DNA from 3 places in the Streptomyces sp. NPDC079141 genome. Region 3 is predicted to be linked to each of the others. Evidence: riboswitches for the same ligand, from Rfam matches in the RefSeq annotation. Region 3 holds a riboswitch; each other region holds the start of a gene.
The links. Region 3 has a riboswitch for cobalamin ahead of AB0Q90_RS09300 (cobalamin biosynthesis protein). Riboswitches for the same ligand answer to the same signal wherever they lie in the genome.
Positions count from the first base shown of each region.

Region 1: linked by a shared signal. The riboswitch ahead of AB0Q90_RS10140 (ABC transporter substrate-binding protein) and the one ahead of AB0Q90_RS09300 (cobalamin biosynthesis protein) in region 3 are both predicted to bind cobalamin.
Region 2: linked by a shared signal. The riboswitch ahead of AB0Q90_RS13660 (CbtB-domain containing protein) and the one ahead of AB0Q90_RS09300 (cobalamin biosynthesis protein) in region 3 are both predicted to bind cobalamin.

Region 1 covers NZ_JBFBLP010000003.1:97,803-101,063, forward strand. Annotated here, with positions in the region: gene AB0Q90_RS10125 (4-hydroxybenzoate 3-monooxygenase) at 1-122, opposite strand, end outside; gene AB0Q90_RS10130 (formylglycine-generating enzyme family protein) at 169-1,002, opposite strand; gene AB0Q90_RS10135 (CoA-binding protein) at 1,186-1,593, opposite strand; cobalamin riboswitch at 1,673-1,861, shown strand; gene AB0Q90_RS10140 (ABC transporter substrate-binding protein) at 1,930-2,949, shown strand; gene AB0Q90_RS10145 (iron chelate uptake ABC transporter family permease subunit) at 2,946-3,261, shown strand, end outside.
Region 2 covers NZ_JBFBLP010000003.1:858,080-861,340, reverse strand. Annotated here, with positions in the region: gene AB0Q90_RS13670 (acyl-CoA dehydrogenase family protein) at 1-55, opposite strand, end outside; gene AB0Q90_RS13665 (CbtA family protein) at 175-936, opposite strand; gene AB0Q90_RS13660 (CbtB-domain containing protein) at 962-1,192, opposite strand; cobalamin riboswitch at 1,231-1,386, opposite strand; gene AB0Q90_RS13655 (histidine phosphatase family protein) at 1,481-2,071, shown strand; gene AB0Q90_RS13650 (ferredoxin) at 2,089-2,463, opposite strand; gene AB0Q90_RS13645 (hypothetical protein) at 2,570-2,695, shown strand; gene ppdK (pyruvate, phosphate dikinase) at 2,751-3,261, opposite strand, start outside.
Region 3 covers NZ_JBFBLP010000002.1:922,431-925,691, reverse strand. Annotated here, with positions in the region: gene AB0Q90_RS09310 (serine protease) at 1-844, opposite strand, end outside; gene AB0Q90_RS09305 (CU044_2847 family protein) at 828-1,172, opposite strand; cobalamin riboswitch at 1,396-1,536, shown strand; gene AB0Q90_RS09300 (cobalamin biosynthesis protein) at 1,640-2,581, shown strand; gene AB0Q90_RS09295 (cobyric acid synthase) at 2,578-3,261, shown strand, end outside.

The DNA.
Region 1 (3,261 bases), on a different contig from region 3:
AGACAGTCGACGGAGGCGGCCCGCAGGATGTTGCCGAGGGTCAGCCCGGCGGGTCCGGCGCCGACGATGACGACCGGAAAGCGTTGTGCGGCACGGGAGTTGGGGTGGGGGGTCGTGGTCACCCGAGCATTATGTGGGGGCCCGGCGCGGTACGGGGAGTCGCCGGAGTCACGCGTCGCGTGCGCACCGGAAGCCCGCGTGGCCGCTGGAACTGTCCGGGGTGTTGGAGCTGCGGGCGGCGACGCGGTAACGGTTGCAGTAGGAGGCGTGGCACATGTGGGAGCCGCCGCGGATCACCTTGGCGGTGCCCTCGGCCGGTCCGGCCGGGTTCACCGCCCCGCGGCGCTCCGTGCTCCACCAGTCCGCGCACCACTCCCACACATTGCCCGAAGTGTTGTACAGGCCGAAGCCGTTGGGCTCGAAGGCGTCCACGGGCGCGGTGCCGCGGTAGCCGTCGTCGGCGGTGTTCTTGGTGGGGAAGGTGCCCCGCCAGATGTTGCAGCGGTAGGCGCCGTCGGGGTTCAGTTCGTCGCCCCAGGGGTAGCGCCGCTGCTCCAGGCCGCCGCGGGCCGCGTACTCCCACTCGGCCTCGGTGGGCAGCCGCTTGCCCGCCCAGGCCGCATAGGCGGCGGCGTCGTACCAGGACACATGGACCACCGGATGGTCACCGCGGCCCGCGAGGTCACTCCCGGGACCCTCCGGCCGGTTCCAGGCCGCCCCCGTGACCGCACACCACCAAGGGGCCTGCTCGGGCCGCGGCGCGTCCCGGCGCAGGGCGCCCGGCAGGAACCCGGCGAAGACGTACGACCAGTCCAGGCGCTCGGCGTCGGTGATGTGCCCGGTGTCGGAGACGAACGCGGCGAACGCGTCGTTGGTCACCGCACAGGCGTCGATACGGAAGGCGTCCACGCGCACGGCCCGCACCGGGCCCTCACCGTCGGCCGGGAACCCCTCGGCGTCCTCGGCGCCCATCAGGAACTCGCCACCGGGAAGCAGGACCATGCCGTCCGTGGACCCGGCGACGGCCGGCGCCGGCGGTGCGATGCGCAGCGGCTTGGCCGGGCCGCTCCCGGCGGACGGCATACAGCAAGGGGCGGGCTCGTGCATCGGCTTCTTCCTCGGGGCGCGGGTGCGGACCGTCCATGTCTACGCGACGTTCCTGTCCGGACCGGCCACCGGGGGTGCTCAGCGCAGCCGGGGAATCTCGATGGCCGGGCAGCGGTCCATGACCATGTCGAGGCCGGCGGCGCGGGTGCGCTCGTACGCGGCGTCGTCGAGGACGCCGAGCTGGAACCACACAGCCTTGGCGCCCTTGGCCACCGCCTCGTCGGCGATCGGCCCGGCCAGCTCGCTGTTGACGAAGACATCGACGACGTCCACGTCGAAGGGGATGTCCGCGAGGCAGGCGTAGCCCTGCTCGCCGTGCACCGTCTCCGCCTTGGGGTGGACGGGCACCACGCGCTTGCCGTAGCGCTGGAGCACCTCGGCCACGCCGTAGGCGGCGCGCCGCCGGTTCGTCGACAGGCCCACCACGGCCCAGGTGTCGCCGAGTTCCGTGAGGATCTTGCGGACCGTCTCGTCGTCGCCGTACACCGGTGGGCCTCCTCGACCTCATGACAGGGCTCTCGACCGCACAACGGCCGACGGCGCCCGGTGATTCCCGGCGGCCGCGTGATAGCTTGCCGAAGCCAGTCGAACCCATGAACGTGGGTCAGGGAATCCGGTGCGAATCCGGAGCTGACGCGCAGCGGTGAGGGTGACGGGCGGGGCCTCGGCCACTGGACGGCGTACGTCGTCCGGGAAGGCGCTCCGACCCGGGTGAACCCGAGTCCGAAGACCTGCTGGCGGCCCCCGCGGTCGACGCACGGCGGGGGAGCACCGTACGACCGGGCTCCGCGTTCGAGCCCTCGACGACTGAGGACAAACCCCGTGCCCTTCGCACGTCTCACCCGCCCCGCCGCCCTGCTCGCGGCCTCCACCCTGCTCCTGACCGGCTGCGGCGACGACAGTGCCGCCACCGATGCCAAGGCCGCCGTCACCCTCGACAACTGCGGGCACTCCGTCCGCGTCGAACAGCCGCCGCGGCGCGCCGTCTCCCTCAACCAGGGCACCACCGAGATCCTGCTCTCCCTCGGCCTCGCCGACCGCATGGCCGGGACCGCGACCTGGACCGACCCCGTGCTGAAGGGACTGGCGAAGGCGAACGCGAAGGTGCCGAGGATCGCCGAGAACAACCCGTCCTTCGAACGGGTCCTGGAGACCGAACCCGACTTCGTCACCGCCTCCTTCGTCTCCACCCTGGGCAAGGGCGGCGTCGCCGGCCGCGAGCAGTTCGAGAAGCTCGGCGTCCCGACCTACGTCTCCCCGTCCGACTGCGTGGGCAAGGACAACTCCGGGGGCGGCGACGGCGTCCGCGACACCCCGCTGACCATCGACGACGTGTACGGCGAAGTCCGCGACCTCGCCAAGGTGTTCGGCGTGGAGGAGCGGGGCGAGAAGCTCGTCGCGAGCCTCAAGACGCGGATGGCGAAGGCCACTTCGGGCATCGACGCCTCGGACGTCACCCTGCTCTACTGGTTCGCCAACTCCGAGTCGCCCTACATGGCCGGATGCTGCGGCGCCCCCGGCGTCATGACCCGCGCCCTCGGCGCGCGGAACGTCTTCGACGACACGCACGAGGAGTGGCCACAGATCAACTGGGAGACCGTGGCCGACCGCGACCCCGACGTCCTCGTCATCGGCGACCTGACCCGCAAGTCGCAGACCGCCGAGTCCGCGGCGAAGAAGATCGCGTTCCTGGAGTCCGACCCCGTCACGAAGAACATGACCGCCGTCAAGCACAAGCGTTACGTGCTGCTCAGCGGGCAGGCCATGAACCCGACCATCCGCACGGTAGAAGGCGTCGAGCAAGTGGCCGCGGCCCTGCGTGAGTTCGGGCTCGTGAAGTGACCCTGCGCGGGCTTGTGCTGGGCACGGCGGGCACCGTCCTGCTGTGCTGCTCCCTCGCCGTCGCGATCACCATCGGCCCGGCCGACATCCGCGTCGCCGACGTGTGGTCCGTCGTCGCGGCCCATCTCGGCGTCGGCACCTCGGAGTTGACGCCGATCCGGGACGGCATCGTGTGGCAGCTGCGGCTGCCGCGCACACTGCTCGCGGCCGTGTGCGGGGCCGGACTCGCCGTGTGCGGCGCGGTGATGCAGTCGCTGCTGCGCAACCCGCTCGCCGACCCCTTCGTCCTCGGAGTGTCCTCCGGCGCCTCGA
Region 2 (3,261 bases), on a different contig from region 3:
AGGCGCGCAGTTCAGTGCGCAGCCGCTGCTGCTCGGGCGTGTGGTCGAGATGCACGGCGCCTCCAGGGTCCCCAAAGCCGGTGCTGACGGCGCACACCGTAGAACGTGTTCCAGAAATTGGGAATGGCGAAGGGCCCCCGGCATGCGCGCCGAGGGCCCTGCGAGGTGAAGCGATCAGTGCGGTACGGGAGTTGCCCGCGCGGGCGCCGTCACCTCCGCCTCGCGCCGGGGGGCCAGCAGCCGTTCCGCCAGTGCCCCGAAGACCAGCCCGAAGGCGGTCCACAAGGTGACCTGGACGGCGAGGGCGGCGAGCCGGTACTGCCACAGCAGGGTGGCCGGGAAGTCGTGCGGGGCTTCGTTGTACGACGGCAGGAAGGCGTACGCCAGGCCGACGACGAGAACGAAGAACGCGCCCGCAGCGGCGGTGGCGTTGAAGTTGCCGAGGCGTGGGGCGAGGCGCTGCCCCAGGATGACCGCCCCCACCGTCAACAGCACGCCGAGCACGACCATGAGGAAGAACAGGGTGGTGCGCTGGTTGAGCGTGTCGGGGTCGCCGACGGCCGGAGGGTTGGCGGGGTACTTGAGGAACGGGACGACGTAGACCGCGACCAGTCCGGCGGCCGCCAGGAGCAGCGCGCTCGCGCGCGGCCCGAAGCGGCCGATCCGGCCGAGGGCGAAGCAGTACGCCAGTGCGGCGATGCCGCCGAAGGCGACCCCGTAGACGAGGACGCCGGTGGACAGACCGGCGGTGGACTGCATAGTGCGGCTGACCAGTTCCTCGCCGCCGTGCTCGTGGGCGTGCGCCTCTTCGAAGGCGATCGCCTCGTCGACGCGCGGTTCGCCCAGGAAGTAGGCGACGACGAGGGCGGCCAGGCCCGCGACGAGGCCCGCGAGCATGCCGCGGACCAGGAGGTTTCTGACAGTTGCGGAGTTCATGTGCGGTTGCGCTTCCTCGTCGCTGTCAGTGGCAGGGGAAGCCGAGGAGGTGGCGGGAGTCGTGCACCCACTCGTGCACGCCCTCGCCGGAGATGAGGGAGGTGGCGCCCTGTTCGGCGCCGACGAAGTAGAGCAGGACCAGCATCAGGATGCCGAGGAAGACCGCCCAGGGGACGATCGCGCCGATCGGCAGCTTGGCGGGGACGGCGGTGGAGCCGGTGGTGCCGAGGGTCGGCTGGACGGCGGACTGCGCCATGGCAGGTACCTCCTGGGGGAACTCGCGTCCCGTCTCGGTGGTGCACAGGACAACGGGGCGGGTCTGACTTACCCGGCCCGCACCCGTGGGTGCGTGCCCGGCTTACAGTGGCGCGACCGTGCCGGATTCTCACCGGCTTCCGCAGGGACCGTCGTCGATATCGACGAGAAGGTACCGCGTGTCGGGAGCGCGGCCAAGGGCGCACGGTACGGCGTCGTGCGCCCTCAGGGGGCATGGGGCGGGTCAAGTACCGGACAGGGATGGGGTATTGACGTTGAGGACGGGCGCATGACAAGTCGGGTGATGTTGGTCTCACCGGCGATCACCGCGGCGCTGCGGGAGGCCCGCTTCGACGACGGCTGTCCGCTCGACGCCTCGGGGCTGCGGCTCGCCCGGGCCGCGGCGGGCGCTCTGCCGGCGGCGGAGCGGGCCTGGGTCTCCCCCACCGTCCGCTGCCGCCAGACCGCCGACGCGCTGGGCGTCCAGGCGCTTGCGGAGCCCCGGTTGGCGCCGCTGGACGCGGGACGGTGGCGTGGCGCGACGCTGGCGGAGGTCGGCGCGCGCGAGCCGGCGGAGCTGGCCCGCTGGCTGGCGGATCCGCAGGCCGCGCCGCACGGGGGTGAGTCGGTGCGCGCGGTGTGCGACCGGGTCGGCGGATGGCTGGAGGCGACCGCCGAGGTGAGCGGGCGGACCGTCGCGGTGGTGGAGCCGGAGGTCGTCCGGGCCGCGGTCGTACGGGCGCTCGGGGCGCCGGAGGCGGCGTTCTGGCGCACCGACGTGCCGCCGCTGACGGTGGTGGAGCTCAGCGGGCGGTCCGGGCGCTGGAACGTGCGGATGGGGCGGCCGCTCGAAGAGCGAGTCGCCGACCGACCTCAGTGAGGCGGCGAGTCGCCGGCTCACCTCAGTGAGGCCAGAAAGTCCGTGCACGCCTGTGCGCACTCGCGGCACGCCTTCGCGCCGTCCTCCGCGCCCGGCCGTCCGTCGAAGACATGGGCGCACTCCAGGCAGACCGTGCGGCACCACTCCAGCTGGACGCGGATGCCGCTCTCGTCCGTCTGGCTCTGCTCGGACAGCACCCGGCAGGTCGCGTCGCACACCTCGGCGCACATGATGCCCTTGCGTCGTACGAGTTCCTGTTCCTCCGTCCCGTCCGGATCCACCAGGCTCGCGCGCAGCGCACAGGAACGCGCACACTCGGTGCACGCCTGGGCGCACGCGAAGCGGTCCTCCAGGTACTGGAAGAGCTGCTGCTGCGATGTAGTCGAGGTCACACCCTGCGGGTAGCCGACTCGCAGGGCGCCAAACCCGGTGTCGGCCAGGGTTTCGCCAGGTCGCGACGGCCGGGTTCACGAAGGTCGCCCCGGGTACTCGCGGGCCATGGACACACCCTGGAGGGACATCGCCGCCGGGAGCGGCGCGCTCGGTGTCGGACTGATCGTCGCGGGCATGGCCGTCGTGGCGCTGCTGGAGGGCAGGGAGGCCGACGAGGTGGGCAACACCTGACGCCTGCCGGCGGACCCCGGGAACCCTCCGCCCCCGGGGCATACCCCGACGCACCTCACCTGCTGTCGCTGTTCCCCGTTGTGTCGGCGACCGCCGCCCGGCCCGCCTCAAGGCGGGCCGCCGGGATGCGGAACGGTGAGCAGGAGACGTAGTCCAGGCCCGCGCGGTGGAAGAAGTGGATCGACTCGGGGTCGCCGCCGTGTTCGCCGCACACGCCGGTCTCCAGCTGCGGGTTGACGGCGCGTCCGGCCTCGACGCCGAGCTCCACCAGTCGGCCGACGCCTTCCTGGTCGATGGTCTCGAAGGGCGAGACCTGGAAGACGCCCTTGTCCAGGTAGAGCGGGAAGAAGGAGGCCTCGGCGTCGTCGCGGGACAGGCCCCAGGTGGTCTGGGTGAGGTCGTTGGTGCCGAAGGAGAAGAAGTCGGCGGCCTCGGCGATCCGTCCGGCGGTGAGCGCCGCGCGCGGCAGCTCGATCATCGTGCCGATCGGGCAGTCGAAGCGCGTGCCGGTCTCGGCGGCGACCTGAGCAAGGACCTCTTCCGCCTCGGCGCGAGCCAGGCGCAGT
Region 3 (3,261 bases):
CGAAGTCGGTCACCGTGTACCCGGCCGCCCGCAGCAACGGCAGCGCCCCTGCGCGCACGAGGGAGGACTTGCCGACCCCGGACGCCCCCGCCACCGGTACGAAGGGCTGGGTGCGCACGGCGCGGACGATCCGCTCGGTGTCCGCCGCCCGCGCGAAGAACACGCCCGCGTCCTGCTCCCGGAAGGGCTCCAGGCCACGGAACGGCGACGGCCGCAGAGCGGGGTCCAGGCCCAGGAGCAGGGCGGCGGGGATGAGGTACGCGGTGGTCGCGCCGGTGCCGACCTCCGCGGCGACCGTCATGCCGACCACTCCGCCCTGGTCGCTGTCCCAGACCGGCCCGCCGCTGAAGCCGCGGCCGACGGGCGGGCCGCCGGGTACCGGGCGCGCCTCCATCGAGGCCCAACCCTTGCCGACCGCGGCGCGGAGCCGACCGTCGACCCAGACGCCGTGGTCGTCGGTGCGCTGCGGGAAGCCGACGACACGGAAGGCGTGGTCCCAGACCGCCGCACCGCCCGCGAAGCGCACCGGGGCGGTGCCGGGCACCGACTCCTCCAGCGTCAGCAGCGCCATGTCGCCGCCGCCGTCGGGCGCCACCGGGCGCCAGTGCGTGACCGTCGCCCGCAGCCGGTCCGAGGGCGGACTCAGGAGCGGGAAGTCCACGGTCACCGCGGCGACGGGGGGCGTCTCGTCGGTGTCGGGCGTGCCCAGCGCGCTCGCCACGACATGCGCGCAGGTGCACAGCGTTCGTTCGGCGACGAGGAACCCGCAGCCGGCGACCTGGCCGTCGGCGCTCCAGAAGCGCGCGATGGCCCCCGGGAGTTCGTCGTCAGGAGCGGCCGTCATCGGCACGCTGTCCCGGAATGACCGTGTCGTCCTGGGGCGCCCAGCGCATGCTCACCTTGAAGTTGGCCTCCGTCGACCCCTTCGCCACCACGACGCCCGCCTCGGCGCTGAGCGTGATGCCGAACTCGACGGTCACCTCCGCGGGCGGTCTCGCCAGGCTTCTGGCGTCGTCCAGGACCGCGCCGAGGGCGGGGCGCACCCGGCCGAGTGCCTGTTGGAGGGTCTCGGCGGCACCGGCCACCACGCCCCCGCGCGAGACGCGCTGCACTCCGGCCGGGCCGTCGCCGGCCACCTCCAGGAGCACGATCTGCCCGTCGTCCAGCAGCATCTCGCCCACGTACGCCACTGTGCGTCCCCTCCCGCGTCCGTTGCACCCCGTATGGGGCATAGGGGCTATTGCAGGGGTCACCGTGCGTGTTCACAAGCGGGATCGGGGATTGCCGCCCGGCAGAGGGGAATTCAGGGCAAGCAGCCCTCTTTGGGCGGCCTGCCGTGCTAGCGGTGTGGAACTCAGCACACTCCCCCTTCGCAGGTCAACGGCAAGTTGACGGCCCTTCCGGGCCCGTGGTGGACTGCCGGAGCCAGCTACGGCGGCAGGAGAGGAAGCCGGTGTGAATCCGGCGCGGTCCCGCCACTGTCACCGGGGTAGACAGCCCTGGGAGCCAGGAACTCTCACCGCCGATCTCGTCGAGCCAGGGCGCGGACACCCTGAGTGAGGACATATCGCCATGCGCGGCTGCCGATTGAGAGCCTGCCCCAACCGAGCTCTGCCCGACCCCACGGCCGGCTGAGCCGATGCGGGCCGATCGCGTCTTCGCGTACGGCGCCGCCGCCGGCCTCCTCGGTGACCTGCTCCTCGGCGATCCGCGCCGCGGGCATCCGGTCGCCGTGTTCGGGCGGGCCGCCGGCGCCGTGGAACGCGTGCTGTGGCGGGACCACCGGGGCTGGGGCGCGCTGCACACCGCCGTGTGCGCCGGAGGAGCCGTCGCGCTGGGCGCCGTTGCCGCTCGTGCCGTACGCCGCTCCCCTGCCGCCTCCGTCGCACTGACCGGCGCCGCCACCTGGGCGGTCGTCGGGGGGACTTCGCTCGCCCGGGAGGCCCGGGTCATCGGCCGTGCCCTCGAAGCGGGGGACGTCGAGGCCGCGCGGGCACGGCTGCCGCATCTGTGCGGGCGGGATCCGCAGGCGCTGGACGCGGACGGAATCGCGCGCGCGGTCGTGGAGTCCGTCGCCGAGAACACCTCCGACGCCGTCGTGGGGGCGCTCGTGTGGGGAGCCGCCGGCGGGGTGCCGGGGCTTGTGGGGTTCCGGGCCGTCAACACCCTCGACGCCATGGTGGGGCACAAGTCCGAGCGTCATCGGCGCTACGGCTGGGCGTCCGCCCGGCTCGACGACGTCGCCGGGTGGCCCGGAGCGCGGCTCACCGCCGTGCTCGCGGTGGTCGCCGGGGGCGATCCCCGTGGTGGCGTACGCGCCTGGCGTGCCGACGCCGCGAAGCACCCGAGCCCCAACGCCGGGCCAGTGGAGGCCTCGTTCGCGGGGGCGCTCGGGGTCCGGCTCGGCGGGACGTTGTCGTACGGCGGGCGCATCGAGCACCGGCCGGTGCTGAACGGGGAGGGACGTGCAGTGGAAGTCGGGGACATCGAGCGGGCCGTTCGGCTGTCCCGGCGGGTGAGCTGGCTGGCGCTCGGCGTCAGTGTCGCCGCACGCCGGATCGTCAAGGGACGGCGGTCATGACCGGCGGCGGGCTTCTCGTCGCCGGCACCACCTCCGATGCCGGCAAGAGTGTCGTCACCGCCGGAATCTGCCGGTGGCTGGTGCGGCAAGGGGTCAAGGTCGCGCCGTTCAAGGCGCAGAACATGTCCCTCAATTCGTTCGTCACGCGCGAAGGCGCCGAGATCGGGCGGGCGCAGGCCATGCAGGCCCAGGCCTGCCGGGTCGAGCCGACCGCGCTGATGAATCCCGTGCTGCTCAAGCCGGGCGGCGAGCAGAGCAGCCAGGTCGTGCTGCTCGGGAAGCCGGTCGGTGAGCTCAGCGCTCGCGGGTACCACGGCGGGCGGCAGCAGAAGCTCCTCGGGACCGTGCTCGACTGCCTCGCCGAGTTGCGGGGCACGTATGACGCGGTGATCTGCGAAGGGGCCGGGAGTCCGGCCGAGATCAATCTGCGGCGGACCGACATCGTGAACATGGGGATCGCGCGCAACGCGCAGCTCCCCGTACTCGTCGTGGGCGACATCGACCGCGGTGGCGTCTTCGCCTCCTTCTTCGGGACCGTCGCCCTCCTCTCGCCCGAGGACCAGGCGCTCGTCGCCGGGTTCCTCGTCAACAAATTCCGGGGCGATGTGTCGCTGCTCGAACCCGGGCTCGACATGCTCCACGGCCTCACCGGGCGGCACACCTACGGCGTCCTGCCCTTC